DNA from 2 places in the Streptomyces coelicoflavus genome. Region 2 is predicted to be linked to the other one. Evidence: riboswitches for the same ligand, from Rfam matches in the RefSeq annotation. Region 2 holds a riboswitch; the other holds the start of a gene.

The links. A riboswitch is a leader RNA that binds a small molecule or an ion and turns the genes downstream of it on or off. The one in region 2 is predicted to bind cyclic di-AMP.
Region 1: linked by a shared signal. The riboswitch ahead of OHA99_RS03870 (LysM peptidoglycan-binding domain-containing M23 family metallopeptidase) and the one ahead of OHA99_RS08820 (M23 family metallopeptidase) in region 2 are both predicted to bind cyclic di-AMP.

The regions. Positions count from the first base shown of each region.
Region 1 is NZ_CP108218.1:832,882-848,341, forward strand. Features, by position in the region: gene OHA99_RS03845 (MBL fold metallo-hydrolase) at 47-1,237, opposite strand; gene OHA99_RS03850 (TetR family transcriptional regulator C-terminal domain-containing protein) at 1,388-2,008, shown strand; one part of gene OHA99_RS03855 (IS5 family transposase) at 2,041-2,416, shown strand; one part of gene OHA99_RS03855 (IS5 family transposase) at 2,416-2,933, shown strand; gene OHA99_RS03860 (carboxymuconolactone decarboxylase family protein) at 3,026-3,439, shown strand; gene OHA99_RS03865 (SGNH/GDSL hydrolase family protein) at 3,682-4,467, opposite strand; gene OHA99_RS03870 (LysM peptidoglycan-binding domain-containing M23 family metallopeptidase) at 4,729-5,676, opposite strand; cyclic di-AMP (ydaO/yuaA leader) riboswitch at 5,681-5,838, opposite strand; gene OHA99_RS03875 (tyrosine-protein phosphatase) at 6,263-7,060, shown strand; gene OHA99_RS03880 (DUF6126 family protein) at 7,090-7,209, opposite strand; gene OHA99_RS03885 (helix-turn-helix domain-containing protein) at 7,206-7,820, opposite strand; gene OHA99_RS03890 (aspartate aminotransferase family protein) at 7,943-9,328, opposite strand; gene dxs (1-deoxy-D-xylulose-5-phosphate synthase) at 9,329-11,281, opposite strand; gene ispG (flavodoxin-dependent (E)-4-hydroxy-3-methylbut-2-enyl-diphosphate synthase) at 11,307-12,461, opposite strand; gene hpnH (adenosyl-hopene transferase HpnH) at 12,466-13,488, opposite strand; gene OHA99_RS03910 (1-hydroxy-2-methyl-2-butenyl 4-diphosphate reductase) at 13,495-14,136, opposite strand; gene shc (squalene--hopene cyclase) at 14,136-15,460, opposite strand, start outside.
Region 2 is NZ_CP108218.1:2,040,951-2,056,410, reverse strand. Features, by position in the region: gene OHA99_RS08835 (DNA topoisomerase (ATP-hydrolyzing) subunit A) at 1-2,343, opposite strand, end outside; gene OHA99_RS08830 (pitrilysin family protein) at 2,680-4,053, shown strand; gene OHA99_RS08825 (pitrilysin family protein) at 4,050-5,438, shown strand; cyclic di-AMP (ydaO/yuaA leader) riboswitch at 5,630-5,794, shown strand; gene OHA99_RS08820 (M23 family metallopeptidase) at 5,806-6,570, shown strand; gene OHA99_RS08815 (GntR family transcriptional regulator) at 6,702-7,397, shown strand; gene OHA99_RS08810 (HPr family phosphocarrier protein) at 7,575-7,856, opposite strand; gene OHA99_RS08805 (bifunctional GNAT family N-acetyltransferase/acetate--CoA ligase family protein) at 8,058-10,904, shown strand; gene OHA99_RS08800 (DUF5998 family protein) at 11,059-11,655, shown strand; gene OHA99_RS08795 (alkaline phosphatase family protein) at 11,655-12,848, shown strand; gene OHA99_RS08790 (thymidine kinase) at 12,891-13,541, shown strand; gene OHA99_RS08785 (PhzF family phenazine biosynthesis protein) at 13,589-14,464, opposite strand; gene OHA99_RS08780 (VOC family protein) at 14,525-15,328, opposite strand.

The sequences.
Region 1 (15,460 bases), 1.2 Mb from region 2:
CTCCTCCCCGGCCTCCCCCCGTCCCCGACACCGACGTGACCTGGGATCAGCCACCCGCGAGATCGAGGTCCCCCTTGCTCGTCCCGGCCACGCCCTCGACGACCCGGGGACGCCGCCACGGGTGCGCGATCGGTGCCGACACCGCCCGCCACCACGGCTCCACCGGCAGCTTCCCGGCCGGCTCGAACGGCTCGCCCGGCCGCGGGAACGCCACCGCCTGCCCGGCCTCCCCGGCCGCGTCCTCGGTCCACTCCCCCGGCTCCGCCCATGCGTGCGGCGCCAGGTTGAAGGTCCCCCAGTGGATGGGCAGCAGGGCGCCGTGCGGCGCACCGCCCTGGAGGTCGAGGTGGGCACGGACGCCCTCCTCGGGGGTCATGTGGATGTCCGGCCAGAACTCGGCGTACGCCCCGAGCTGGATCATCGTGGCGTCGAACGGGCCGTGCGCGGCGCCGATCTCCCGGAAGCCGTCGAAGTAGCCGGTGTCCCCGCTGTGGTAGACGCGGTGTTCCTCCCCGGCGACGACCCAGGACGCCCAGAGGGTGTGCTGGGTGTTGCGCAGCCCCCGCCCGCAGAAGTGCCGGGCCGGGGTGGCGGTGAGGGTGAGGTCGCCGACGCGGGTCGACTCGTGCCAGTCCAGCTCGCGCAGCCGGCCGGCGGGGACGCCCCAGTGCTCGAGGTGGGCGCCGACGCCCAGCGGCACGGCGAACACGGTGTCCGTGCCGGCCAGCGCCTTGATGGTCGGCATGTCCAGGTGGTCGTAGTGGTCGTGGGAGATGACGACGACGTCGACGCGGCCGAGGGCGGCCAGCGGCAGGGGGGCCGGGTGCAGGCGCTTGGGGCCGGCGAAGGGGAACGGGGAACAGCGCTCGCCCCACACGGGGTCGAAGAGCACGCGCTGCCCGTCGATCTCGGCGAGCACGCTGGAGTGGCCCATCCAGGTCAGCCGGAGCCCGGTGGCGGGCGGCCGGGCGAGGTCGGCGAGGGTGGTGGCGTGCACCGGCACCGTGCCCTCGGGGGCCCGCCGGGCCCGCGCCTCCTTGTTGAAGTAGATCTTGGCGAATTCGGTGGCCGAGCCCGAGGGACGGGTCCGGGCGGTGCCACCGGGGTTCTGGAAGACCCCGTCGCGGAAGTGGGGCGATCTGCGGATGCGCGCCATGCGCTCGCCGCCCGGGTCCGCGCCGAAGGCCGCGGGCCGCGGCACGCTGAACCCGGGACTCGGGAAACGGAAAGCGGCCACGGTACCTCCAGGTGGAGTGGATCAGGCTCTCATTGTCGTCGTCACGTGCTACGTCACCTCGAACGACGGACGTCACATCCGTGTTCCCGGGTCCGCGCCGGACCGGGAGCGCCTCACAGCGCGTCCGGGGGCCTGTATAGGGTGACGTGTGTGGGGAGAGTCCGGTTGAGCGTGGCCGAGCGGCGCGAGGAGCTGTTGCGCGCGGCGGTGGAGCAGATATCGGCGCGGGGCGTGGCGGCGGTGCGGATCGCCGACGTGGCCGCCGCGCTCGGTGTCAGCAACGCCCTGGTGCTCTACCACTTCTCCACGAAGGAGCGGCTCGTCGCCGCCGCGTTCACCCACGCCGCCGAGGCCGATCTCGCCCATCTGCGCGGGCTGCTCGCCCGTCGTACGTCGGCGCTGCGCCGGCTGCGGGCGGCCGTGCGCTGGTACGCGCCGACCGGTCAGGCCAAGGGCTGGCGGCTGTGGATCGAGGGCTGGGCGGCGGCCCCGCGGGAACCCGCGCTGCGGGAGGTCACGCGCGAGCTGGACCGCCAGTGGAAGACGGCGATCGCCGAGGTCATCGAAGAGGGTGCGGCCGCCGGTGAGTTCTGCTGCCCCGAGCCGGACGCCGCCGCGCTGCGCCTGACGGCGCTCCTGGACGGCCTGGCGGTGCAGCTCACGTCGTACGCGGGCACGGTGTCGCGGGCCCGGGCGCAGCAGTGGGTGGACGAGGCGCTGGCCCGGGAACTGGGCCTGGAGCGAGCGGCCTTGACGGCCACGCGACGCTAGGGCGTGTGTCGAAAGTGGATCTTGGACGTGAAATGATCTTGCTTCGTGGCACGTGGAGATCTGATCTGACGGAAGCACAGTGGGCCCGGCTGGAGCCGCTGCTGCCCAAGGGCACGAAGCCGGGTCGGCCGCCGATATGGACTCGGCGGCAACTGATCGACGGCATACGGTGGCGAACCCGGACCGGGACGCCGTGGCGGGATGTCCCGGAGCGATACGGTCCTTGGGGCCGGGTGTACGACCTGTTCCGCCGCTGGCAGAGGGACGGCACCTGGAAGCGCGTCTTCACCGAACTGCTGGCCCAGGCCGACGCGAAGAACCTGATCACCTGGGACATCAACGTCGACTCCACCGTCTGCCGGGCCCACCAGCACGCAGCCGGGGCAAGGAAAAGGGGGACCTGCAGAAGGAGCCGCCCGGCGGCATCGCCGTCGAGCCGGACGACCACGGACTCGGACGCTCGCGCGGCGGCCTGACCACCAAGCTGCACTTGGCTGTCGAGCAGGGCCAGAAGCCCATGTCGATCGTGATCACGGCCGGGCAGCGCGGAGACTCCCCGCGGTTCGAGCCCGTCCTGAAGGCCATCTGCGTGCCCCGCATTGGGCCGGGCCGGCCCCGCACCCGGCCCGATCGCGTGCGGGCGGACAAGGCGTATGCCTCTCGCAAGAACCTCGCCTACCTGCGGCGACGCGGGATCCGCTGCACGATCCCGGACAGGGCCGACCAGCTCCGCAACCGCAAGAAGCGCGGCTCCCACGGTGGCCGGCCTCCGAAGTCCGACAAGATCGACTATCGGGAGCGGCATGCGGTCGAGTGCGGGATCAATCGCCTCAAGCGTCACCGCGCGGTCGCCACCAGGTACGAGAAACTCGCCGTCCGCTACGAGGCGATCGTCCTCGTCGCGGCCATCAATGAGTGGCTGTGACCAGCACATTCGATACATGCTTAGCGCAGGCTGGACATTCGAGCGTCGTGACGGTCCAACAGCCTTGGGTCTGCCGCGCGCAGAATGGCGGCATGACGGAACACAACGCTGACTACACGCGCGCTCTGAACAACGCCGAGAAGATCCTTGGTTTCAGCCTGGCGCCGTATGTCGATCCAAGGCCGGCGGAACCCGCCAACGCCTACGACTTCACACGGATCGCGACCGAACACGCCTTCAATGACGCATGGACTCGCAGCGAGCACCTCGACCTCCGCACCCGCGCCCTCATCTCGGTCACCATCACAGCGAGCCTGGGCATCCTCGAGCCGCTCCGGGGTCAGTTGCGTATCGCTCTGCACAACGGCGTGACCAAAGAGGAGATCGTCGAAGCCTTCATCCAGATGGCCGTCTACGCGGGTGTGGCTCGCGCGTTCGAAAGCTACGCCGTCGCACGCGAGGTCTTCTCCGAACACGACGAAGCGGACTCGCCTCAGGAGAACTGAGAACTGAAGCGCCGACGTCCGCCGCGTCCGCTGGATAACGGCAGTACATAACCGGTCCTTGCCTCCGACCGCACGGCCGTCGCGGCCGCGACCGGGACCGTCGAGAGACCGAGGCCGATGCCTGAGCAGCGTCATATGACGAGGAGGGGGCACCGACTACGCGGTGGCACAAGATCCACTTCTGATACACGCCCTAGGGGACGCCGCGCGGGCACCGGCCGCCCGCTCCCCTCCTCCGGCCCTCAGGCCACCGCGGCGATCCGCGTCTTGATGTCGTCCGGCGACAGCGTTCCCTTGGCCGTGACGTGGTCGCCCGACGACTCGCCGCGCAGTCGGCGTCCGATCCACGGGACCAGGTACTCGCGCGCCCAGTGCACGTCGTCGCGCCGCACGTCCAGCGTGCCGCGGGCCGGAAGGGGCGGCCAGGGCTGGTCCGGGTCTGCCGGGACCGGCAGGCGCAGGGCCTGTCCGGCGCGGAGGGCCACACGCGTGTGGCCCTCCGGCGACAGGTGCAGCCGGTCGGCGTCCCACGCCCTGCGGTCCTGGACGCTCCGCAGCGACCACAGATCGAGCACCGGGCAGCCGTACCGGTCGGCGACGGCCCGGACGTGCCCGTTGTACGTGGCGATCTTGCCGCGCAGATGCTTGAGGACGGGCACCCCACGGGTGTCGAAGCCGGTGGTCACCAGGACGGTGCCGGCCGCGGCGGTCAGCGCGGCCACCGCCAGCTCGAACCGCTCGGCGACCTCGTCGGGGTCGGTGCCGGGCCGGATGATGTCGTTGCCGCCCGCCGCGAACGAGACCAGGTCCGGTGCGAGGGCGACGGCCCGCGGGACCTGTTCCGCCACGATCTGGTCGAGGAGCCTGCCGCGCACGGCGAGGTTCGTGTACGTGAAGTCGCCCTCGGGGCGCCGGTCCGCGAGCAGTACGGCCAGTCGGTCGGCCCAGCCGACGAAATCCCCGTCCGGGCCGCGGTCGCCGACGCCCTCGGTGAAGCTGTCCCCCACCGCCACGTACGACCCGATCACTGCTCTGCTGTCACTCTTCGAATCGTCTGCCACGTCGGCCCATGATTCACCTTGGAATGTGACCTACGCGACCGTAGGAAGGGGTTGACGGTCGGTGAGAAAGGCCACGCCTAAAGTGTTCGTCAATTCCGGAATACGGCGCGGTACTCCGAAGGCGTCGTACACCGAAGACCGGGTACACCGAGGCCCGGGTACGCCGAAGGCCGGACCCGGGGATCGGGGTCCGGCCTTCGGGGCACGGTGGCTGCGCGGAGCCGGACGTCAGACGGAGACGCCGTGCGAGCGCAGGAACGCGATCGGGTCGATGTCCGAGCCGTAGTCCGGCGTGGTGCGGATCTCGAAGTGCAGGTGCGGGCCGGTCACGTTGCCGGTGGCACCCGAGAGGCCGACCTGCTGACCCGCCGTCACCGACTGACCGGCGGAGACGGAGAGCGAGGAGAGGTGGGCGTACTGGGCGTAGTGGCCGTCGGCGAGCTGGATGACGACCTGGTTGCCGTACGCGCCGCCCCAGCCCGCCGAGACGACGGTGCCCGCGCCGACGGCCTTCAGCGAGGTGCCGGTCGGGACGACGAAGTCGGTGCCGGTGTGGTAGCCGCTGGACCACATGCTGCCCGACTGGTGGTACGGGGTACCGACGGTGCCGCCCGCGACGGGGGAGGTGTAACCGCTGGTGGTGCCCGCGGACTGGGCGCCGGTGTCCGTGGCCTCCGAGGACTCCGAGGAGCCGGAGTCGTCCGAGGAGGCCTTCTCGGCGTCCGTCGACTTGTCGGCGGCGGGCTTCTCGGCCGGCTTCTGCGACTGCGCGGCGGACGGCGCCGACGACTTGGCGGCCTGGCCGCCGATCGCGAGCTCGAGACCGGGGTGGATCAGCGACGGGTCGGAACCGACGGCCTCGCGGTTGTCCGCGTAGAGCTTCTTCCAGCCGCCGTCGACGTGCTGCTCGTCGGCGATCTTCGAAAGGTAGTCACCGCTCTTCACGGTGTACGTCCGGGAGTCCGCGTTCTTGTCGGAGCTGCTCGCGGCGGACTTCTTGGCCGACGTCGGAATGGACTGCACGGCCTGCTCGGAAACGGAGTGCGCGGGGGCGGCGTTGGCGGAGGCGGCACCCAGCAGCGGGAGCGCGAGCGCGGCGCCACCGGTTCCGGCGACGGCGATGGTGCGGGTCAGGCGCATGGCCCTGGTACGGCGGTGCTTACCCTTCGCGGGCATGGCGAATTCCTCTCCGGCGCCTGCGAGGTGAGCTGTCGGGTGCGGGCTGGAGATGCCCGGCCGCGCCGAAACGCGGCTTTACCCCAAGCCGTTCCGGGAACCGGAACAGGCAGTTTTACCTGTGGGTCCCCCGCTCCTGCCGTGTACGGGTGGTGGATGAGTGCGGGCTCCGGTCGGCGGCAGGATTAGGCGTCCGTCCGGATCGGTGGTGAACGTAAGGGACCAGGACGCACAGGGACAAGCGCGAGGTTCCGGCGACAGGCGTTTCGATTGATCCTTTATGAAAAAACCGGTGACCCTGCGTCGATTTCCGACCCACTGCTTTCCCTGAATACCCTTGAGAACCAGCCGCATTACGTGAACATGACGGACAACGCTCGGTCACGGATATGACGCTGCTCACGCGCCCCTTATCCACCCTCCGCCATTTCAGGGCCAGTTATTACCAAAGCGCCAATTCGGACAGAATGCCTTTACCGGCCCACAATGGCCCTCTTGAAGCGGCTTTCGCCGGCCGGTCATGCCGTATCGTCGAGTGGTGCCCGCCGGCGAGCAGCGACGGCGGGGCGGAGTGGGAGGAGCCCCCGTGACGCAGCAGGTCCCGTCGACCGAACCCGAGCTGACCGGTGTGCGCAACTTCCGGGACGTGGGCGGACTGCCGACCGTGGACGGCCGGCGGGTGCGGCAGGGGGTGCTGTTCCGCAGCGGCCACCTCGCGCACGCCACCGGCGAGGACGCCGCGTTCCTGACCTCGCTGGGCCTGCACACGATCTTCGACTTCCGCAACGCGGCCGACCAGAAGCTCGACGGCCCGGACGTCGAGCTGCCGGGCGTGCGCAATGTGAACCTGCCGCTGAGCGACCCGGCCGACGGCGCCGAGTTCTGGAAGATGGTCCGTGACGGAGACCTCGACCAGCTGCGGGGCATCCTGGCGGACGGCAAGGGCGCCGACCGGATGATCAACTCCTACCGCCTCATCATGACGGAGCGCACGGCGGAGCACTCCCGGATCCTGCACGCGCTCGCCGAGGACAGCGTCCCCGCGCTGATGCACTGCGCGGCCGGGAAGGACCGCGCGGGCCTGTCGATCGCCGTCACCCTGCTCGCCCTGGGCGTCGAGCGCGAGGCCCTCGTCGAGGACTACCTGAAGTCGAACGCCGCGCACCGCCGCTACAAGGTGCACCGCAGCGGCTCCGCGGCCTCGGCGTACTCACCCGAGGTCATGGAGCTGCTCAGCCCCCTGTTCGACGCGCGCGCCGAGTACCTGGCGGCGGCCTTCGAGACCGTCGAGGAGACGTGGGGCGGCGTCGACGCCTACCTGGAGAAGGGTCTCCGGCTCACTCCGCAGACCCGGGAGCGGCTGCGCGAGCGGATGCTGGACTGAGCCACCCGCTCGCGGACGGCCGGACGGCGCTACTTGGCGCCCACCTCGAACAGCAGGTAGAGGAAGCCGCCGAAGACGTGCCCCAGGGCGATGTAGATGACCAGCCGCACCCACAGGGCGCGCGGGAACTTGTCCTCGATGGCACTCATGGCGTCTCTCCAGGGGTCGGGCCGAGGCACAGCGCGGCCGTCGGGCTCTGCAGCAGGGTGTGGACGAAGAGCAGCTCGACCCCGTCGGGGTCCTGGGCCGCGATCCGGTGCGGGGTCATCGAGTCGAAGTGGGCACTGTCCCCCGCGGTGAGCCGGTGCTCGGTGTCCCCGAGACGCAGTCGCAACCGGCCCCTGAGGACGTGCAGCCACTCCTCGCCGGGGTGCACCCGCACCACGTCGCCCTGGGAGCCGTACGGCACCTGGACGCGCAGGGCCTGCATGCCGCGGCCCGGCGCGCCCGCCTGCCAGTACGTCCAGCCGCCCGCGGCGGTGGGTTCCATGTCGGCGCCGCGCACGACGGCGTCCCGGTCGGCGGCCGTCTCGCCCAGCAGCTCGGCGACGGTCGTACCGTAGACACGGGCGAGCGCGAGCAGCATCGGCAGTGAGGGCTGGCGCTGCCCGGTCTCCAGACGGGAGAGGTGGGCGGGCGACAGCCCCGCGGCGCGGGACGCGGCCTCGAGGGTGAGGGCGGCCCGCCGCCGCAGCTCGCGCAGCTGGGGCGCGACGGCGGCGACCGTCCCCTCGGCGGGGCCGGTCTCGGAGGAGCTCATGGCTCCATTCAGCCCGAAACTTGCCCGCCAGGCAAATTCCTTGCCTCAGAGGCAAACGCCCTCGGGACCTCAGAGGCAAACACGCTCACGGGCCTCAGCGGCGAAGGCCCCCACGGGCTCGCTCAGCGGTTGGCCACCGCCTGCTTGACCAGGGTCTTCCCGAAGTCCCACATGAGGCCGCCCCCATGGTGCGCGTCCTCCATCACCTCCGTGAAGGCGTCGACGAACCGGTCGGCGTCGTCGGTGTCGATGATCAGCGGCGGGATCAGCTTGATCACCTCCAGGTGGTCGCCGGACACCTGGGTCAGGATGCGGTGGCGCTGCAACAGCGGCACGACCACCATCTGCGCGAACAGCCCCTTCCGCGCCGCCTGAAGCATCGTCCAGCGGCTGCGCAGCTTCAGGGAACCGGGCCGGCCGAACTCGATGCCGATCATCAGTCCGCGGCCCCGGACGTCGGCGAGCAGCTCGTAGCGGTCCACCAGCTCGGCCAGCCGGGACTTCAGCCGCTCCCCCACCGCGGCGGCGTTCGCGACGATCTCCTCGTTCTCCATCACCGACAGCACGGCGAGCCCCGCCGCCATGGCCTGCGCGTTGGACCCGAAGCTCGCCGAGTGGACCTGCACGCGGTCCATCGAGGAGTACACCTTCTGGAAGATCCAGTCCTTGCCCAGGGTGGCCCCCACCGGCACGTACCCGCCGGACAGCGCCTTGGCGACGCAGACCAGGTCGGGTTCGACGCCGTCGTCGTGCTGGTAGGCGTAGAACTTGCCGGTACGGCCGAGGCCCGTCTGCACCTCGTCGGCGATCAGCAGCGCCTTGTGCCGGTGCAGCAGCTCCTGTGCGGCGCGCAGGTAGCCGGGCGGGGCCTCGTGCACGCCCTTGCCCTGGACCGGCTCCACGATCAGCGCGGCCACGTCGCCCTTGTTCAGCTCGCGGGCCAGGGCGTCGAGGTCGCCGAGCGGGACGGCGGTGTCGGGCAGCAGCGGCGCGAAGCCCTTGCGGAACGAGTCCTCGCCGTTGACGGAGAGGGAGCCGGTGGTCAGCCCGTGGAAGGCGTGTGAGCAGTACAGGATCCGCCGTCTTCCGGTGGCGTAGCGGGCGAACTTCAGGGCGGTCTCGACGGCCTCGGTGCCGCTGTTGCCGAAGAAGACACGGTCCAGGTGGGGACTGTAGGAGAGCAGCTTCTCCGCCAGCAGGCCGGGCAGCGGCGGGCAGTCGAAGCGGGTCAGGTCGGCGAGCGAGGCGTCGAGGACGTCGTGCAGCGCCTTGCGGACGACCGGGTGGTGGCGGCCCAGGCCCATCACCGCGAACCCGGCGAGCATGTCCAGGTAGTCGTTGCCGTCCGCGTCCCAGAAGTGCGCGCCCTCGGCCCGCTCGTAGACCTTGTCGAAGCCGATGGTGCGCAGCATGCGCGGCTGCTGGTGGTTGAGGTGCTTGGCGTGCAGCTCGTACCGCTCGGCCCCGCGCTCGGCCAAGAGCGCGGTGAGGTCGAACTCCTTGGTCATTCAGTTCTCTCCTTGCGCTGGCATGACGATCCGTCCGTCGCCGGACTGTTCCACTGCGGATCCCCCGGCCCCCTCCTCCACCTGTCCGGCGAGGGCCAGGCTCGCGGCGATCCGCCCGGCGACGTCGACCGGGGTGAGGCCGATGTCCGCGAGCACCTCGGCGCGCTTGGCGTGGGCGAGGAACTGCTCGGGGATGCCGAAGCGGCGTACGGGGACGTCGACCTCGGCGTCGCCGAGCGCCAGGGCCACCGCGGAGCCGACCCCGGCGGCGCGGCTGTTGTCCTCGACGACGGCCACCAGCCGGTGCCCCGCCGCGAGGGGTGCGAGCGCCGGGTCGACGGGCTTGACCCAGCGCGGGTCGACGACGGTGCAGCCGATGCCGCGGGCCTCGAGGAGTTCGGCTGCCCCGAGGCAGACGGGTGCCATCACGCCCACCGCCACGAGCAGCACCTCGGGCCGGTCCGCGGCGTGCAGGACGTCCAGGCCGCCGATCCGGTCGACGGCGGGTACGGCGGGGCCGACGGACTCCTTCGGGAAGCGCAGCAGCGTCGGCGCGTCGTCCACGGCGACCGCCTCGCGCAGCTGGGCGCGCAGCTGGTCGGCGTCGCGCGGGGCGGCGATGCGCAGCCCGGGGACGACCTGGAGGACGGACATGTCCCACATGCCGTTGTGCGAGGCCCCGTCGACGCCGGTGACGCCGGCCCGGTCCAGGACGAAGGTGACCCCACAGCGGTGCAGGGCCACGTCCATCAGGAGCTGGTCGAAGGCGCGGTTGAGGAAGGTGGCGTAGACGGCGACGACCGGGTGCAGTCCGCCGGTGGCGAGGCCCGCGGCGGACACGACGGCGTGCTGCTCGGCGATGCCGACGTCCCAGACGCGGTCCGGGAACCGTTCGGCGAAGGGGGCGAGGCCGACCGGGTGGAGCATGGCCGCGGTGACCGCCACCACGTCCTCGCGTTCCTCGCCGATCCGGACGATCTCCTGACCGAACACCGAGGTCCAGGACGGGCCGCCCGCCGGGCTCAGCGGCTCGCAGGTGAGGGGGTCCATCACGCCGACGGTGTGGAAGTGGTCCTCCTCGTCGCGCAGGGCGGGTTCGTAGCCGCGGCCCTTCTCGGTGAGGCAGTGCACGAGCACCGGGCCGTGGAAGCGTTTGGCGCGGCGCAGCGCCGACTCGACTGCGCGGATGTCGTGCCCGTCGATCGGGCCGAGGTACTTCAGCCCGAGGTCCTCGAAGAGGCCCTGCGGGGCGAAGGCGTCCTTGAAGCCCTTCTTGGCGCCGTGCAGGGCCTCGTAGACGGTGTGCCCCACCACGGGCGTGCGCTGGAGCACGTCCTTGCCCCAGGCCAGGGCACGCTCGTAGCCGTCGGTGGTGCGCAGGGTCGCGAGGTGGTTGGCGAGGCCGCCGATGGTCGGGGCGTACGAGCGTTCGTTGTCGTTGACGACGATGATCAGCGGCCGGTCCCTGGCCGCCGCGATGTTGTTCAGCGCCTCCCAGGCCATGCCGCCGGTGAGCGCGCCGTCACCGATGACGGCGACGACGTGGCCGCGCTCCCCCCGCACCTGGCGGGCCTTGGCGAGGCCGTCGGCCCAGCCGAGGACGGTGGAGGCGTGGCTGTTCTCGATGACGTCGTGCTCGGACTCCTCGCGCGAGGGATAGCCGGACAGGCCGCCCTTGCTCCGCAGCTTGGAGAAGTCCTGACGTCCGGTCAGGAGTTTGTGCACATAGCTCTGGTGGCCGGTGTCCCACAGGATTCGGTCGTCCGGTGACTCGAAGACCCGGTGCAGGGCGACGGTGAGTTCCACCACGCCGAGGTTGGGTCCGAGGTGACCGCCGGTGCGGGCGACCGCGTGCACCAGGAAGTCACGTATCTCGTCGGACAGTTCACCGAGTTCCGCCCCGGTCAGCGCCTTCAGGTCGCGTGGTCCCCGGATGTCCTCCAGAATCGTCACGCTCGGGCCCCCTTCGGTCCGCGTTTCAGCTCACGGTGACGGCCGGCGCCCCCGAGGCGCCGTCCTTCTCCATCTGCTCCGCGATCCTCATCGCCTCCTCGATGAGGGTCTCCACGATCTTCGACTCGGGGACGGTCTTGACGACCTCGCCCTTGACGAAGATCTGCCCCTTGCCGTTGCCGGAGGCGACACCGAGGTCCGCCTCGCGGGCCTCGCCGGGACCGTTGACGACGCAGCCCATGACGGCGACGCGCAGCGGCACCTCCATGCCCTCCAGACCGGCGGTGACCTCCTCCGCCAGCTTGTACACGTCGACCTGGGCACGGCCGCACGACGGGCAGGAGACGATCTCCAGCCGGCGTTCCCTCAGCCCCAGCGACTGGAGGATCTGGATGCCGACCTTGATCTCCTCGACCGGTGGCGCGCTGAGCGACACCCGGATGGTGTCGCCGATGCCCTGCGAGAGCAGCGCGCCGAAGGCGACGGCCGACTTGATCGTGCCCTGGAACGCCGGGCCGGCCTCCGTCACGCCCAGGTGCAGCGGGTAGTCGCACTGGGCGGCGAGCTGACGGTAGGCCTCGACCATGACGACCGGGTCGTTGTGCTTGACCGAGATCTTGATGTCGCGGAAGTCGTGCTCCTCGAAGAGCGACGCCTCCCACAGGGCGGACTCGGCGAGGGCCTCGGGCGTCGCCCTGCCGTACTTCTGGAGCAGCCGCCGGTCCAGGGAACCCGCGTTGACCCCGATGCGGATCGGGGTGCCGTGGTCGCGGGCCGCCTTCGCGATCTCCCTGACCTGGTCGTCGAACTTCTTGATGTTGCCCGGGTTCACGCGTACCGCCGCGCAGCCGGCCTCGATCGCGGCGAAGACGTACTTGGGCTGGAAGTGGATGTCCGCGATCACCGGGATCTGCGACTTCCTGGCGATGACGGGCAGCGCGTCGGCGTCGTCCTGGGTGGGGCAGGCCACCCGGACGATCTGACAGCCCGACGCCGTCAGCTCGGCGATCTGCTGGAGCGTCGCCCCGATGTCGGACGTACGGGTGGTCGTCATCGACTGCACCGACACCGGGGCCCCGCCCCCGACCGCCACCGGCCCGACCTGGATGCGCCGCGACACGCGCCGCTCGGCGATCGGCCGGACCGGTACCTCGGGGAGTCCCAAGGGGATGGCGGTCATGACCTCACTCCCGGTTCGAGGAGACGGTCTCGCGCATGGCGCGCAGGGACTCCTTGAGCGAGCCCATGGTGGCCAGGACGGCGGTGGGCTCGTAGCCGCAGTGCGCCATGCAGTTGTCGCAGCGCGGGTCCTTGCCGCGGCCGTACTTGTCCCAGTCGGTGTCCTCGATCAGCTCCCGGTACGTCGGGACGTAGCCGTCGCTCATCAGGTAGCAGGGGCGCTGCCAGCCGAAGAGGGAGTAGTTCGGGATCGCCCAGGCGGTGCACGGGAAGTCGACCTTGCCCTCGAGGAAGTCGAGGAACAGCGGGGAGTGGTTGAGCCGCCAGCGGGCCCGGTTGCCGCCCGCGAAGGCCTTCTTGAACAGCTCGCGGGTCTGCTCCACGCCCAGGAAGTGCTCCTGGTCGGGCGCCTTCTCGTAGGCGTAGGCGGGCGAGATCATCATCTCGTCGACCTTGAGGTCGTCGTTGAGGTAGTTGAGCACCTCGACGATGGTCTGCGGGGTGTCGGTGTTGAAGAAGGTCGAGTTGGTGGTCACCCGGAAGCCGCGCCGCTTGGCCTCCTTGATGGCCTCCACGGCCTCGTCGAACACGCCCTCCTTCGCGACGGACTCGTCGTGCCGCTCGCGCAGCCCGTCGATGTGCACCGCGAAGGCGAAGTACGGCGAGGGCTTGAACTTGTCCATCTTCTTGCGCATGAGCATGGCGTTGGTGCAGAGGAAGACGTACTTCCGCTTGGCCACCAACTGCCGCACGATCTCGTCGATCTGCGGGTGCATCAGGGGCTCGCCGCCGGCGATGGAGACCATCGGCGCGCCCGATTCCAGCACCGCCCCGACGGCCTGCGCGACCGGCATGCGCTGCTTGAGCACACCGGCGGGGTGCTGGATCTTGCCGCATCCCTCGCACGCCAGGTTGCAGGCGAAGAGCGGTTCCAGCTCCACGATGAGCGGGAACTTGTCCCGTCGGCGAATCTTCTGTTCGGCCAGGTATGTAGCGACCTTGATGGACTGGCGCAGCGGCATGGCCATCTGGGCTCACCTCCGGGGAAGCAACAAAGAACGGTGCCATTCGAAAAACGCGGGAAGAACGGATCGGAGCACGCGGAAAGCCGATATTCCACCGCGCACGGTGCCGATCCGGACGAGTTCGTGTTCTGGAGCGTCCACGACCACCCGGACGGCCGCAACCGGGCGCGGGCCCGTGCGGACGGCGCTCAGGAGCGTGGCCGCGGACTCCATGTCCACGGCGATCGCGCCGGTCGCGAGCAGGTCGGCGCGCTCGGGGCCGCGGACGACGTGGTCCGAGCCGGTCAGCGGCCCGGTGTGGACGGTGCGCCCGGGGACGGCTCGCGCGAGTTCCTTGACGAGCCGGTCGGTCGCGACGCAGGGGACGGTGGAGCGCGGGTCCCGGGTCTCCTCGGCGACGACCAGGTCGCCGGGGTGCATGCCGGGCGAGAGTCCGGCGCAGAAGCCCGTGGCGAGCACGGCGGCGCCCTCGAGCGCCGGGTCGGCGAGGACCCGGGTGACCGAGCGTTCGGCCGCCTTGGGGCCCATGCCGGTGCGCAGGACGGTGACCGGCCCGCCCGCGCCGGCGCGGTCGCCGGTGCGCAGGGCGAGGTGCTCGATGCCGAGCGCGCAGGCGATCAGCAGCGGGGACGGGCCGGTCCGCGGAGTCATCAGCTGCCCTTCACCTCGGCCGGAGCGGACTCGGTGAGGGCCTCGGCCGTACGGGACTTCTTGGCGAAGGGCTCCCCGTTGACGTACCGGCCGAGCGCGGTGAGCGGGAAGACCTGGCGGTAGAGGTTGTAGTTGATGGAGAAGTCCCACGGGAAGCCGGTGCCCGTGAAGTAGGGCTCGTCCCAGGAGCCGTCCTCCCGCTGGGTGGCCGCGAGCCATTCGACGCCGCGCTCCACGGCCTTGGAGTCCCGCTCCCCCGCCGCCAGCAGGGCCATCAGCGCCCAGCCGGTCTGCGAGGCGGTCGAGGCGCCCCGGCCGCTCCACTCCCGGACGTAGCGGTAGGAGCGCAGGTCCTCGCCCCAGCCGCCGTCCTCGTTCTGGACGGACTCCAGCCAGCGCACCGCGCGGCGGATGGCCGGGTGTGAGGTGGGCATCCCGGCGGCGGTGAGCGCGGGGATCACGGAGCCGGTGCCGTAGACGTAGTTGACGCCCCAGCGGCCGAACCACGAGCCGTCCGCCTCCTGGGCGTCGAGCAGCCACTGGATGCCGCGGCGGGTGCGCGGGTCGTGGGCGAGGCCCTCGACGGCGAGCATCTCGACGACGTGCGCGGTGACGTCGGCGGACGGCGGGTCGATGACCTCGCCGAAGTCGCAGAACGGCAGCCGGTTGGGGAACGCGCTGGTGTTGTCGACGTCGAACGCGCCCCAGGCGCCGTTCTTCGACTGCATGCCGAGGTTCCAGCGCACCCCGCGCCCGATGGCCTTCTCCACCCGCTCCGGGTCGTGGTGCCTGACCCGGCGCAGGGCGAGGACGACCTCGGCGGTGTCGTCGATGTCGGGGTAGTTGTCGTTGTGGAACTCGAACGCCCAGCCGCCGGGCGGGAGTCCGGGGCGTTTCACCGACCAGTCGCCGGGGCGCACGATCTGTTCGCCGAGCATCCAGTCCGAGGCCTTCACCAGCTGCGGGTGGTCCTCGGGGACGCCCGCGTCGGCCAGCGCGATGGTGGCCAGGCAGGTGTCCCAGACCGGGGACTGGCAGGCCTCGATCATCCGGGCGCCGTCCTCGCGCCACACGGCGAAACGGTCCAGGGACTCGAGTCCCGCGCGCATCACGGGGTGTTCGAGGTCGTAGCCGAGCAGGTAGAGGGCGATGACCGAGTAGACGGCGGGCGGCTGGATGCCGCCCCAGCAGCCGTCGTTCTCCTGCCGCTCGATGATCCAGCGGGCGGCGCTGTTCATCGCGGCCCGGCGCAGGCGGCGCGGAGCGACCTTGCGGTAGGCGTGCAGCGCCTTGTCGATGCGCTGGAAGGCGCCGTCCCAGCTGG
Region 2 (15,460 bases):
GGCCGGGACGGCACCCGCCCAGGCGAAGGCCAGGCAGTCCTCGCCCTTCAGGAACCGCTGGCAGCGCACACCGCCCGTGGCGCGGCCCTTGCGCGGATACTGGTCGAACGGCGTCAGCTTGGCCGTGGTCTGCACGGAGTCGTCCAGCGTGCCGCGCGATCCGGCCACCGTGAAGACCACCGCGTCCGCCGCCGGATCCACCGCCGTGAAGGAGATGACCTTGGCGCCGTCGGCGAGCTTGACGCCCGCCACACCGCCCGCCGGACGGCCCTGCGGCCGGACCTGCGAGGCCTGGTAGCGCAGCAGCTGGGCGTCGTCCGTGATGAAGACCAGGTCCTCGTCACCGGTGCGCAACTCGACCCCGCCGACGATGCGGTCGCCCTCCCTGAGGGAGATGACCTCCAGCTCGTCCTTGTGGGACGGGTAGTCGGGCACCACCCGCTTGACGACGCCCTGTTCCGTGCCGAGCGCCAGCCCCGGCGAGGACTCGTCCAGCGTGGTCAGGCAGACGACGTCCTCGTCGTCCTCCAAGGACACGAACTCCGCCAGCGGCGCGCCGCCCGCGAGGTTCGGCGTGGGCATGGCCTCCGGGAGCTGGGGGAGGTCCACCACGTTCACCCGCAGCAGGCGGCCGACGGTCGTCACCACGCCCACCTCGCCGCGCGCGGTGGCCGGCACCGCGGAGACGATCAGGTCGTGCTTGACCCGCTTGGCCCCCGCCTCCGTGACCAGGGGCTCACCGTTCGCCGTGCGGGCCAGCAGCCCCGTCGACGACAGCAGCACCCGGCACGGGTCGTCCGCCACCTGGAGCGGCACGGCGGCGACCGGGGCACCGCCCGACTCCAGCAGCGTCGTGCGGCGGTCGGTGCCGAACTTCTTCGCCACCGCCGCCAGTTCGGCCGAGACCAGCTTGCGCAGCTCCGCGTCCGAGTCGAGGATCCGGGTCAGCTCCTCGATCTCTGCGTTCAGCCGGTCCTTCTCGGACTCCAGCTCGATGCGGTCGTACTTGGTGAGCCGGCGCAGCGGCGTGTCCAGGATGTACTGCGTCTGGACGTCGCTCAGCGCGAAGCGCTCCATCAGGCGCTGCTTGGCCTGCGCGGAGTTCTCGCTGGAGCGGATGAGACGGATGACCTCGTCGATGTCGACCAGGGCGGTGAGCAGGCCCTCCACCAGGTGCAGCCGGTCCCGCTTCTTGCTGCGGCGGAACTCGCTGCGGCGCCTGACGACGGTGAACCGGTGGTCGAGATAGACCTCCAGCAGTTCCTTGAGGCCCAGGGTGAGCGGCTGGCCGTCCACCAGGGCGACGTTGTTGATGCCGAAGGACTCCTCCATGGCCGTCAGCTTGTAGAGCTGCTCCAGGACCGCCTCCGGCACGAAACCGTTCTTGATCTCGATGACCAGGCGCAGCCCGTGCGCGCGGTCGGTGAGGTCCTTGACGTCCGCGATGCCCTGGAGCTTCTTCGAGCCGACCAGGTCCTTGATCTTCGAGATGACCTTCTCGGGGCCGACCGCGAAGGGCAGCTCGGTGACGACGAGACCCTTGCGGCGGGCCGTCACCGTCTCCACGGACACCGTCGCGCGGATCTTGAACGTGCCCCGCCCCGTCTCGTACGCGTCCCGGATGCCGGGCAGGCCGACGATGCGTCCGCCGGTGGGCAGGTCGGGACCCGGCACGTGCTTCATCAGCGCGTCCAGGTCGGCGTTCGGATTCCGGATCAGGTGCCGGGCCGCCGCGATCACCTCGCGCAGATTGTGCGGCGGCATGTTGGTGGCCATGCCGACCGCGATGCCCGAGGCGCCGTTGACCAGCAGGTTCGGGAACGCGGCGGGCAGCGCCACCGGTTCCTGCTCCTGGCCGTCGTAGTTGGGGGCGAAGTCGACGGTGTCCTCGTCGATGGACTCCGTCATCAGGCCGGCGGCCTCGGCCATCCGGCATTCGGTGTACCGCATGGCGGCCGGCGGGTCGTCGTTGCCCAGCGAGCCGAAGTTGCCGTGGCCGTCCACCAGGGGCACGCGCATCGAGAACGGCTGGGCCATGCGCACCAGCGCGTCGTAGATCGACGCGTCGCCGTGCGGGTGCAGCTTGCCCATGACCTCGCCGACGACGCGGGCGCACTTCACGTAACCGCGCTCGGGCCGCAGGCCCATCTCGTTCATCTGGTAGACGATGCGCCGGTGCACCGGCTTGAGGCCGTCGCGGGCGTCCGGCAGCGCACGGGAGTAGATGACCGAGTACGCGTACTCGAGGAAGGAGCCCTGCATCTCGTCGACGACGTCGATGTCGAGGATCTTCTCCTCGTACGCGTCGTCGGGCGGCGGGGTCTTCGTACTACGGCGGGCCATCGCTGCCGGCTCCTTGCTGAAGCGTGAACGGTGATCTGACGCCGTCCATTGTGGACTGCGGCACTGACAGCGACCGACCAGGACCCGTCACGGGCTGCCGGCCCGGCGCTGCCCGCAGGGTACGCCCTCGTCCCGCGGCACCGTCCGCGCAGCCGTCCCCGGCGGCCCGTCAACCGCGTTCTCGCTCTCGGCGTACGAGACCCGGGAACTGAGCCGGTGGCCCGCACGCTTGCATACAGTGGCAGGATCGGCGGAATTCCGCAGTTCCGCCCACTGATTCCACCCGGTGGTTCACCCAGTGATCCCACCAGACATCTCGCGATCGAAGGGACGTACATGCCCATGGGTCACACGGCCACAGCCCAGGCAGACTCCGGCGGCCTGACAGCGACCGAGCACCGCCTGGCCAACGGCCTGCGCGTGGTGCTCTCCGAGGACCACCTGACCCCGGTCGCGGCGGTGTGCCTCTGGTACGACGTCGGCTCGCGCCACGAGGTCAAGGGACGCACCGGCCTGGCTCACCTTTTCGAGCACCTCATGTTCCAGGGCTCCGCCCAGGTCAAGGGCAACGGCCACTTCGAGCTGGTGCAGGGCGCCGGCGGCTCGCTCAACGGCACCACCAGCTTCGAGCGGACCAACTACTTCGAGACCATGCCCGCCCACCAGCTGGAGCTCGCCCTCTGGCTGGAGGCCGACCGCATGGGCTCCCTGCTGGCCGCCCTGGACGAGGAGTCCATGGAGAACCAGCGGGACGTCGTCAAGAACGAACGCCGCCAGCGCTACGACAACGTCCCCTACGGCACGGCCTTCGAGAAGCTGACCGCTCTCGCCTACCCGGAGGGCCACCCCTACCACCACACCCCGATCGGCTCGATGGCCGACCTGGACGCGGCGACCCTGGAGGACGCGCGCGCGTTCTTCCGGACCTACTACGCGCCGAACAACGCGGTGCTGTCGGTCGTCGGAGACATCGACCCCGAGCAGACGCTCGCCTGGGTCGAGAAGTACTTCGGCTCCATCGCCTCGCACGACGGCAAGCAGCCGCCCCGGGACGGCTCGCTGCCCGACGTCATGGGCGGGCAGGTGCGCGAGGTCGTCGAGGAGGAGGTCCCCGCGCGTGCGCTGATGGCGGCGTACCGCCTGCCGGAGGACGGCACGCGCGCGTGCGACGCGGCCGACCTGGCCCTGACCGTGCTCGGCGGCGGCGAGTCGTCCCGCCTCTACAACCGGCTGGTGCGCCGCGACCGTACGGCCGTCGCCGCCGGGTTCGGCCTGCTGCGGCTCGCGGGGGCGCCCTCGCTGGGGTGGCTGGACGTGAAGACGTCCGGTGACGTCGAGGTGCCGGTCATCGAGACCGCCGTCGACGAGGAGCTGGCCCGCTTCGCCGAGGAGGGCCCCACGGCCGAGGAGATGGAGCGCGCCCAGGCCCAGCTGGAGCGCGAGTGGCTGGACCGCCTGGGCACGGTCGCCGGCCGCGCCGACGAACTGTGCCGGTACGCCGTGCTGTTCGGCGACCCGCAGCTCGCCCTCACCGCCGTGCGGCGGGTGCTCGAGGTGACCGCGGAGGAGGTCCAGGAGGTCGCCAAGGCCCGCCTGCGCCCCGACAACCGCGCGGTGCTCGTCTACGAGCCCACCGCACCCGCCGACGAGACCGACGCCGGGACGACCGGCGCCGGCGCCACCGACGAGAACGAGGAGGCGGCCAAGTGACCGAGCTCGCCACCATGGACTTCCACGCGCAGCCGCAGGCCGGCGAGCCCAAGCCCTGGGCGTTCCCCGCCCCCGGGCGCGGCAGCCTCGCCAACGGCCTCACCGTGCTGCGCTGCCACCGCCCCGGCCAGCAGGTCGTCGCCGTCGAGGTGCTCCTCGACGCGCCCCTGGACGCCGAACCGGCCGGTCTCGACGGCGTCGCCACCATCATGGCGCGCGCCTTCTCCGAGGGCACCGACAAGCACTCCGCCGAGGACTTCGCCGCCGAGCTGGAGCGCTGCGGCGCCACCCTGGACGCGCACGCCGACCACCCCGGTGTCCGGCTGAGCCTGGAGGTGCCCGCCTCGCGCCTCGCCAAGGCCCTCGGCCTGCTCGCCGACGCCCTCAGGGCACCCGCCTTCGCCGACGGCGAGGTCGAACGGCTGGTGCGCAACCGGCTCGACGAGATCCCGCACGAGCTGGCCAACCCCGCCCGCCGCGCCGCCAAGGAGCTCTCCAAGGAGCTGTTCCCGGCCGACGCGCGCATGTCCCGCCCGCGCCAGGGCACCGAGGAGACGGTCGCGGCCGTCGACGCGGCGGCCGTACGCGCCTTCTACGAGCGGCACGTACGCCCCGCCACGGCCACCGCCGTGGTCGTCGGCGACCTCACCGGCGTCGACCTCGACGCGCTGCTCGGCGACACCCTCGGCGCGTGGACCGGTTCGACCGCCGAGCCGCGCCCCGTGCCCCCGGTGACCGCCGACGACCGGGGCCGGGTCGTCATCGTCGACCGTCCCGGCGCCGTCCAGACGCAGTTGCTGATCGGCCGCACCGGCGCCGACCGGCACGACCGCGTGTGGCCCGCGCAGGTGCTCGGCACCTACTGCCTCGGCGGCACCCTCACCTCGCGCCTGGACCGCGTCCTGCGCGAGGAGAAGGGCTACACCTACGGCGTCCGGGCGTTCGGCCAGGTCCTGCGCTCCGCGCCGGACGGCACGGGCGCCGCGATGCTCGCCATCAGCGGCTCCGTCGACACGCCCAACACCGGTCCCGCGCTCGACGACCTGTGGACGGTGCTGCGCAAGCTCGCCGCCGAGGGGCTCACCGACGCCGAGCGCGACGTGGCCGTGCAGAACCTGGTGGGCGTGGCACCGTTGAAGTACGAGACGGCGGCGGCCGTGGCGAGCACGCTGGCCGACCAGGTCGAGCAGCACCTGTCCGACGACTTCCAGGCGACGCTCTACCGTCAACTGGCCGCCACGGGCACCGTGGAGGCCACGGCCGCGGTCGTGAACGCCTTCCCGGTGGACCGCCTCGTGACGGTCCTCGTCGGCGACGCGGCGCAGATCAAGGCGCCCGTCGAGGCCCTCGGCATCGGTGAAGTCACCGTGGTGGCCGCCGAGTAGCGGCACGCGCGCGCGGCGGCCCTGGTGACCGGAGCGTCACCAGGGCCGCCGTATGTCCGGATTGGGGCAGTGGTTGCCCGTCTGCCCTGTGGCGTGCGCTACAAAAAGCCTGTTGCGTTTGAGGATTGAACGCAGCCGCGTTTAGCGTCTTCCGGGCTGTTCGTCAGGCAGTGCGCCGCATCCGCGGCACCGGACAGTCATCGCCGAGTCCCCGTACGGCGCGAGCCAGGGGAGCCGGGGACCCATCGCAGTCCCTGGGGTGAATCGGACGCCCGCGCGCACCGCGAGGGGGTCCGTAGGAGACCTTCCACCTCCGAACCCGTCAGCTAACCCGGTAGGCGAGAGGGAAGGAAAGGACAAGCCCTACATGGCGTTCACGCGCGCCACCGGGAAGCACCGCCGTACCGGCCGGGTGCACCGCACCACCGCCCGCGCGGCGGGAGTCGCGGCCCTCGCCACCACCGGCGTCGTCGGCACCCTCGCGGCTCCGGCGCTCGCCGCCGAGGCCGAGGTGGAGCAGAGCGGGATCACCCCGGTCGTCACCATCGGCGACGCCATAGCCGACGAGATCGACGCCCAGGCCGTCGCCCAGCAGCAGGCGGCCGTGGACGCCGCCGCCCGCGAGGCGGCCCGGGAAGCGGCCCGCGAGCGGGCGGCCGAGGCGGCCAAGGAGGCGCGCGAGGCCAAGGAGCGCGCCGCGCGGGAGGCGGAGCGCGAGCGCCTCAACACCTTCGTCGCGCCGATCACCGCCTCCTACGTCTCCACCGCGTACCAGGCCGGCAGCTCCCTGTGGTCCTCCGGCAGCCACACCGGCATCGACTTCCACGCCTCCAGCGGCACGTCCGTGCACTCCGTCGGCGTCGGCACCGTCGTCGAGGCCGGCTGGGGCGGGGCGTACGGCAACCAGGTGGTGATCCGGATGCACGACGGCACGTACACGCAGTACGGGCACCTGTCGTCGATCGGTGTCTCGGTCGGCCAGTCGGTCGAGCCCGGCCAGCAGATCGGCGTCTCGGGTGCCACCGGCAACGTCACCGGACCGCACCTGCACTTCGAGGCCCGTACGAGCCCCGAGTACGGCTCGGACATGGACCCCGTCGCCTACCTCCGCTCCCACGGCGTGAACATCTGACGGCCGCCGCATCCGAAAAGCCCCGACTCCGTGATTCGGGGCTTTTCGCATTCCCCATTCGCTTGATTGGCCTAGAGTCGCTGAAAACGCGTCCATCGTCGACGTTTCAGGGATCAAGGCGGAGGTCGGTCATGTGTATTCCGGCGCATTCTGTGTGTACGGCGATCCGGGACGACATCGTCGCCGGCGTCCACGGTCGCGGGAGCCGGCTCACCGAGGAAATCCTCGCCCGCCGTTACGGCGTCTCGCGCGTCCCCGTCCGCGAGGCCCTGCGCACGCTGGAGGCGGAGGGTTTCGTGGTGACCCGGCGGCACGCGGGCGCGTGCGTCGCGGAACCGACCGAGCGGGAGGCCGCCGACCTGCTGGAGACCCGCACACTCCTGGAACCGCTCGGTGCCTCCCGGGCCGCCCGGCGGCGCACCGAGGCCCACCTCAGGGTGTTGCGCGGCCTGGTCAGGCTGGGGCGGGAGCGGGCCGGACAGGGGGCCGGTGAGGACCTGCGCCCGCTGGGCGGCTGGTTCCACGAGACCCTCGCCCGGGCGGCCGGCAGCCCCTCCCTGGCGGCGCTGCTGACCCAGCTGCGCCACAAGATCGCCTGGATGTACGTCCAGGAGGCCCCGGCCGGGCCGGTGGAGCACTGGGCGGAGCACGGCGCGATCGTCGACGCGGTGGCCCGGGGCGACGGTGACCGCGCGCGGGCGCTCATGACGCTGCACGCCGAACGGTCGGCGTCGGCGTACCGGCTGCGATTCGCCTCCGGCGGCGGGCGGACGGAGCGTGTGAGGAATGCGCAACATTCCGTAAACACGGCGGGGCTGCCGAAGTAACACGCGTGCCGTACAAAAGGACGGGGAATTCCGGACCGCCTTTTCCGCCGCCCGAAAGAGGGTGTCTGGAAGAGAGCGTCTGAAACAGGGTGCCCGGAAGGGAACGCCCGGAAGAGAAAAGGAGAAAGGCCCGCCCGGTGGTGCCGGCGGGCCTTTCGGTGGTGCTGTCCGTCGGGATCAGACGGTCTCGGGAAGCTCCTCGAGCCCCTCGGCGACCAGCTTCGCCAGCCGGTCCAGGGCGGCCTCCGCGCCCTCGGCGTCGGAGGCGAGGACGATCTCCTCGCCGCCCTGGGCGCCGAGGCCGAGGACGGCCAGCATGGAGGCCGCGTTGACGGGGGACCCGTCGGCCTTGGCGATCGTCACCGGGACGCCTGTGGCCGTGGCGGCTCGGACGAAGATGGAGGCGGGGCGGGCGTGGAGACCCTCGGCCCAGCCGACGTTGACGCGGCGCTCAGCCATGTGATGCTGCCCTTCAGGTGTTCAGAGGGGTTGAAGTTGTCTAGACCAGGTTGTCTAGACCAGTTTCCCACATCGTGAAGCGAGCCGGGACGGCCGTGTGCGCCGTCCCGCGTGGCAGTCGGACCGCGGCCTCGGTCCGAGCTCCCGTCCTCCACAGACTGCCCCGCGCCGTTGTCGTACGCGAGCCGTAGTCTGGGGCCCATGCAGACCTCGTCGGACCGGCACGAGTACCCCGCCCACTGGGAAGCCGACGTGGTGCTGCGCGACGGCGGCACCGCGCGCGTCCGCCCCATCACCGTTGATGACGCCGAGCGCCTGGTCAGCTTCTACGAGCAGGTCTCCGACGAGTCGAAGTACTACCGCTTCTTCGCGCCGTACCCTCGCCTGTCCGCCAAGGACGTCCACCGCTTCACGCACCACGACTTTGTGGACCGGGTGGGACTCGCGGCCACCATCGGCGGCGAGTTCATCGCCACCGTACGCTACGACCGGATCGGCGCCGGCGGAGCACCCGCCACCTCCCCGGCCGACGAGGCCGAGGTCGCCTTCCTCGTCCAGGACGCCCACCAGGGGCGCGGCGTCGCCTCCGCGCTCCTCGAGCACATCGCCGCCGTCGCCCGCGAGCGGGGCATCCGCCGCTTCGCCGCCGAGGTGCTGCCCGCCAACACCAAGATGATCAAAGTCTTCAGGGACGCCGGTTACACCCAGAAGCGGAGCTTCGAGGACGGTGTGGTCCGCCTGGAGTTCGGTCTCGAACCCACCGACCGCTCGCTCGCCGTGCAGTACGCGCGCGAGCACCGCGCGGAGGCCCGCTCCGTCCAGCGGCTGCTCCAGCCCGGCTCGGTCGCGGTCGTCGGCACCGGCCGCACACCCGGCGGCGTGGGCCGCAGCATCCTCGGCAACATCCGGGACGCGGGCTACACGGGCCGCCTGTACGCCGTGAACAGCGCCTTCCCCGAGGAGCGCAAGGAGATCGACGGGGTCCCGGCGTGCCGCTCCGTGCGCGACATCGACGGGCCCGTCGACCTGGCCGTCGTCACCGTGCCCGCCGCGCACGTCCCGGACGTCGTCGCCGAGTGCGGCGAGCACGGCGTCCAGGGACTCGTGGTGATCACCGCCGGGTACGCCGACAGCGGCCCCGAGGGACGTGAACGCCAGCGCGCCCTCGTGCGGCAGGCGCGCTCGTACGGCATGCGGATCATCGGGCCCAACGCCTTCGGGATCATCAACACCTCCCCGGAGGTGCGGCTCAACGCCTCCCTCGCCCCCGAGATGCCGCGCCCCGGCCGGATCGGCCTGTTCGCCCAGTCCGGTGCCATCGGCATCGCCCTGCTCTCCCGGCTGCACCGGCGCGGCGGCGGGGTCACCGGCGTCACCGGCGTGTCCACCTTCGTCTCCTCCGGCAACCGCGCCGACGTCTCCGGCAACGACGTCCTCCAGTACTGGTACGACGACCCGGAGACCGACGTCGCGCTGATGTACCTGGAGTCCATCGGCAACCCGCGCAAGTTCACCCGGCTGGCCCGGCGGACCGCGGCCGCCAAGCCCCTGGTCGTGGTGCAGGGCGCCCGGCACGGCGGCGTGGCACCCCAGGGGCACGCCGTACGGGCGACCCGGCTGCCGCACGCGACGGTCTCCGCGCTGCTGCGGCAGGCCGGCGTGATCCGGGTCGACACGATCACCGACCTGGTCGACGCCGGACTGCTGCTCGCCCGCCAGCCGCTGCCCGCCGGACCGAGGGTGGCCATCCTGGGCAACTCGGAGTCCCTGGGGCTGCTCACCTACGACGCGTGCCTGTCCGAGGGGCTGCGCCCGCAGCCCCCGCTGGACCTGACGACGGCCGCCTCGGCCGACGACTTCCACGCGGCCCTGTCCCGCGCCCTGGCCGACGACACGTGCGACGCGGTCGTCGTCACCGCCATTCCGACGGTGGGGGAGGGGGCCGCCGGGGACGCCGCGCTGGCGGAGGCCCTGCGCTCGGCGGCGGCCGCGGTCCCCACCAAGCCGGTCCTCGTGGTCCACGTGGAGCTGGGCGGCCTGGCCCAAGCCCTGTCGGCGGCGGCGAGCACCGCCCCCCAGGCCGGCCCGGGCACCGGCGCCTCCCAGGGGGGCCCGGGTCCCGCCGAGGAGACCGTGCCCGCCGCCCCGGTCGAGCAGCCGCCCGCCGTGCGGGTTCCGGAAGGGGCCCGCCTGATCCCCGCCTACCCCGCCGCCGAGCGTGCCGTCCGCGCCCTCGGCGAGGCCGTCGCCTACGCCCAGTGGCGGCGCGACGCCGCCGACCCCGGCAAGGTGCCCGAGTACGAGGACATCGACGAGAAGGGCGCCGCCGAGCAGATAGCGGGATACCTCGCGCGCGGGCAGGGGCTCACCCTCGGCACCCGGGAGACCTGCGAGCTGCTCGGCAGGTACGGCGTCCGCGTCCACCGCGCCCTGCCCGCCCCCACCCCCGACGACGCCGTGGCCGCCGCACGGGCCCTCGGCTACCCCGTGGCCCTGAAGGCCACCGCGCCCCACCTGCGTCACCGCGCCGACCTGGGTGGTGTCCGGCTCGACCTCGCGGACGAGGAGCAACTGCGGCGGGCCTACGCCGAGTTGACCGAGCTGTTCGGGAAGCCCGCGGAGCTGCGCCCGGTGGTGCAGGGCATGGCCCCGCGCGGTGTCGACACGGTCGTACGCGCGGTCATCGACCCGGCGGCGGGCGCGGTGCTCTCCTTCGGCCTCGCCGGCGCCGCCACGCAGCTGCTCGGCGACATGGCGCACCGGCTGATCCCGGTCACCGACCGGGACGCCACCTCGCTCATCCGTTCGATTCGCACGGCGCCGCTCCTCTTCGGCTGGCGCGGCTCGGCCCCCGTCGACGCCGCCGCCCTGGAGGAGCTGCTGCTGCGGGTCTCGCGGCTGGTCGACGACCATCCGGAGGTCGTCGCGGTCACCCTGGAACCGGTCGTGGTCGCCCCGCACGGCCTGAGCGTCCTCGGTGCCTCCGTCCGCCTCGCACCCCCGCCCGCCCGCGACGACCTGGGCCCGCGGACCCTGCCGGCGTACTGACCCGCCGCGGCCCGCCGACGTTGCGGGCACGGCACGGGCACGCGGCCCGGGCATGCGGCACGGGCACGCCCCGGCGAGGGCCGAGCACGTCCCGTGCACCGTCCCGGGCGGGTACCCGCAGGACCGTCCCTCGCAGTCAGTGGGTCCCCGTAGGATGGACGGCATGGCCAAGACCAGTACGACGACCCAGGGGCTGCGAGCGGCGATCGAGCGCAGCGGCTACTACCCGGCCCTCGTGGCCGAGGCGGTGGAGGCCGCCGTGGGCGGCGAGCCCGTGCGGTCGTACCTGGTCCACCAGGAGACGACGTTCGACCAGAACGAGGTGCGCCGGCACGTGACCGTGCTGGTCCTCACCGGCAACCGCTTCATCGTCAGCCACACCGACGAGCAGGCTGCCGACGACACCTCCCCGACGCCGTACGCCACGACGTCCACGGAGTCCGTCAAGCTCGGCCGGATCTCGTCCATCGTCGTCAGCCGCGTCGTCGCCAACCCCGAGCAGTACAAGCCGGGCACGCTGCCCCGCGAGATCGTGCTGACCATCGGCTGGGGCGCCGTCTCCCGACTCGACCTGGAGCCCGCCGCCTGTGGCGACCCCAACTGCGAGGCGGACCACGGCTACACGGGCAGCTCCACGGCCGACGACCTCAGCCTGCGCGTCAGCGAGGCCGGCGACGGCCCCGAGACGGTGCGCCAGGCGCTCGCCTTCGCCCAGGCTCTGTCCGAGGCGACCGCGGACCCCACGCGCTGATGGCGCAGCACACCGCCTGGGACACCCACCCGGAACCGCTCCCCGTCGACTCCGCGCCCGTACCCCAGTACGGCACGGGCTCGCTCGCCGACCTGCTGCCCACCCTGGCCGCCGGCCTCGGCGTCCCCGGCATGACCGCGGGGATCACCGAACTGACCCCCGCCGACCGCAACTGCGTCTTCCTCATCGACGGCCTCGGCTGGGAGCAGTTGCGAGCCCACCCGGACGACGCGCCCTTCCTCAGCTCGCTGCTGGACAGCTCGCGCGGCGGCACCGGACGCCCGATCACGGCCGGCTATCCGGCGACCACGGCGACCTCCCTGGCCTCCGTCGGCACCGGTCTGCCGCCGGGCGCCCACGGCCTGCCCGGCTACACCGTGCGCAATCCCGACACCGGCGCGCTGATGAACCAGCTGCGCTGGCAGCCGTGGACCGCGCCGGGACCCTGGCAGCCGTATCCCACCGTCTTCGGCCTCGCCGCCGAGGCGGGCGTGCACGCCGCGCAGGTCTCCTCGCCCACCTTCGCCAACACCCCGCTGACCAAGGTCGCGCTCAGCGGCGGCGAGTTCCACGGACGCCTGTCCGGCGAGGACCGGATGGACTGCGCCGCCGAGCAGCTGGCCCGCGCCGACCGCGCCCTCGTGTACACGTACTACGCCGAGGTCGACGGCGCCGGCCACCGCTTCGGCGTCGACTCCGACACCTGGCGCGGCCAGCTCGGCCACGTCGACCGGCTCGTCCAGCGCCTCGCCGAGCAGCTCCCGCCGCGCAGCGCCCTGTACGTCACCGCCGACCACGGCATGGTCGACGTGCCCTTCGACGAGGAGCACCGCATCGACTTCGACGAGGACTGGGAGCTGAAGGCGGGCGTCGCCCTCCTCGGCGGCGAGGGCCGCGCCCGCCACGTCTACGCCGTCCCCGGCGCGCACAACGACGTGCTGTTCTGCTGGCGCGAGGTGCTCGGCGAGCAGTTCTGGGTGGCCTCCCGGGACGAGGCGATCGCGGCGGGCTGGTTCGGCCCCCGCATCGACGACCGGGTGTACGACCGTATCGGCGACGTGGTCGCCGCGGCCCGCGACGACGTCCTGCTCATCGCCTCCGAGCGCGAGCCCAAGGAATCGGCGATGGTCGGCAACCACGGCTCCATGACCCCCGCCGAGCAGCTCGTCCCGCTGCTCGAAGTACGCTCCTGACCGCTCACGTCCCCGTCCCTGCCGAAAGGTGCCCAACCCCTCATGCCCGAGCTGGTGTTCTTCTCCGGAACGATGGACTGCGGGAAGTCGACACTGGCTCTCCAGATCGAGCACAACCGCTCGGCGCGCGGACTGGCCGGCATGATCTTCACCCGTGACGACCGCGCGGGCGAGGGCAAGCTCTCCTCCCGCCTCGGCCTGGTCACCGACGCGGTGGAGGTCGGGGACGGCCAGGACCTCTACGCCCACGTCGTCGACCACCTTTCCCAGGGCGGCCGGGTGGACTACGTCATCGCGGACGAGGCGCAGTTCCTCGCCCCGGACCAGATCGACCAGCTCGCGCGCGTGGTCGACGACCTCGACGTCGACGTGTACGCCTTCGGCATCACCACCGACTTCCGCTCCAAGCTCTTCCCCGGCTCCCAGCGCCTGGTGGAGCTGGCCGACCGGGTCGAGGTGCTCCAGGTCGAGGCCCTGTGCTGGTGCGGCGCCCGCGCCACGCACAACGCCCGCACCGTCGGCGGCGTCATGGTCGTCGAGGGCGCCCAGGTGGTCGTCGGGGACGTCGCCCAGTCCCCGGACGAGATCGGCTACGAGGTGCTGTGCCGACGCCACCACCGACGCCGTACGACCGCCGCGACGGCCCGCGCGGCGGCACTGTCGCCGGACGTGCTGCCCGTCTCCTCGGGCTGACGCGTCTCACCGGGCGCGCTCGGCGGGGAGTGGCAGGGACTGGCCGTTCAGCCGATGCGGGTCCCCGAGCCGCCGACCCGGACGCGGTCGTCGTCCGCGCGCAGCGTGACCGTGAGCTCGCCGGGCCGGCCCAGGTCCTCGCCCTGATGCAGGGTGAGGACGGCGTCCGCGGGGACGAGGCCCAGGTCACGGGCGTACGCACCGAACGCGGCGGCCGCGGCGCCGGTCGCCGGGTCCTCGACGACGCCGCCGACGGGGAACGGGTCACGGACGTGGAAGACGGTGTCCGACTCCCGCCACACCAACTGCACCGTGGTGAGGTCCAGTCGGTGCATCAGGGCCTCGAGGCGGGCGAAGTCGTACGCCAGCTCCGCGAGGCGGGCGCGGGTCGCCGCCGCGAGTACGAGGTGACGTGCGCCGGCGAAGGCGATCCGGGGCGGAAAGGCCGGGTCGAGATCGGCGGCCGGCCAGTCGAGCGCGGCGAGCGCCTCCCCGAGGTCGGCGTCGGTGACCTCCTCGACGTGCGGGGCGACGCTGGTGAGCGTGGCCCTGACCGCCCCGCCCTCCTCGGACACCGTCACCGGCACGGTACCGGCGCGGGTCGCGAACACCAGCTCCCCGGGGCCGATCCGCTCGGCGAGCGCGACGGCCGCCGCGACCGTGGCGTGCCCGCAGAACGGCACCTCGGCCTTGGGGCTGAAGTAGCGGATGCTGTACGCCCGCCCCTCCTCGCCGCCCAGGTCCTCCGGGGGTGCGGTCAGGAACGCGGACTCCGAGTACCCGAGCCCGGCGGCGACGGCCAGCATCTCCGCGTCGTCCATACCGGAGGCGTCCAGCACGACACCGGCGGGGTTTCCGCCGTCGGGGGTGCTGGAGAAGGCGGTGTAGCGCAGTACCTGGGGTCCCGCGGCATTCGTCGTCATGATCGCGGCAACACGGGGTGGGTCAGGCGTATTCCGGTGCCACCGGACGCCCCCACCGGCTCAGCGCGGACGCTGCAACAGCGCGAACCGAGCCCCCTCCGGATCGGCCACCGTCGCCACCCGCCCGTGGGCCGTGTCCCGGGCCGGCGTGAGGACGTGCCCGCCCAGGCCGGTCAGCAGCTCCACGGAGGCGTCCGCGTCGGCCACCTCGAAGTACGTCATCCAGTGCGGGCCCCGGTCGCGCGGCAGGGCGTCGCCGACGCCTTGGAGGGCGGCGACGGGGCGGCCGTCGAGGAGCAGGGTGACGTGGTCGCGTCCGGGGGCGGCGTCCGGGGCCGGTTCGAAGCCGAAGACCGTCTCGTAGAACTTGGCGACGCCCCTCGTCTCGTACGTCAGCAACTCGTTCCACGCCGGGGTGCCGGGGACCCCGGCGACGGCCGTGCCCAGGTGCGCGGCCGCCTGCCAGATGCCGAAGACGGCGCCCGTCGGGTCGGAACCGATGGCCAGGCGGCCCGCCTCGCCCGCGTCCAGGGGACCGACGCCGACCGTGCCGCCGCACAGGCGCACCGTTTCGGCCGTCCGGTTGACGTCGTCGGAGGCGAAGTAGGGCGTCCAGGCGGTGGGCAGTTGCCGGTCCGGGGGCAGCTGTCCGATACCGGCCACCTCCCGCCCGTCGAGCAGGGCCCGCGCGTACGGGCCCAGTTGCTGGGGTCCCGGCCGGAACTCCCAGCCGAACAGGGCTCCGTAGAAGTCGTGGGTGGCGGCCGGTCCGTGCACCATCAGGCTCACCCAGCAGGGCGTGCCGGGCGCGCGCCGGGCGTTCGTCTCGCCGATCCGGCTGTCCGATCCCCGTGCGTCGGTCATCGTCACCCTCTTCTCGGCCCTCCGCGGGCCGTGCGTCCGCTTCCGCTCCGACGGGCTTTCGCGGCCTTCGCGCCGAAGCCGGCACCGGATCCGGTGCGGCGCTTCGGGCCTGCTCGCGCTCTCGGGGCAGCC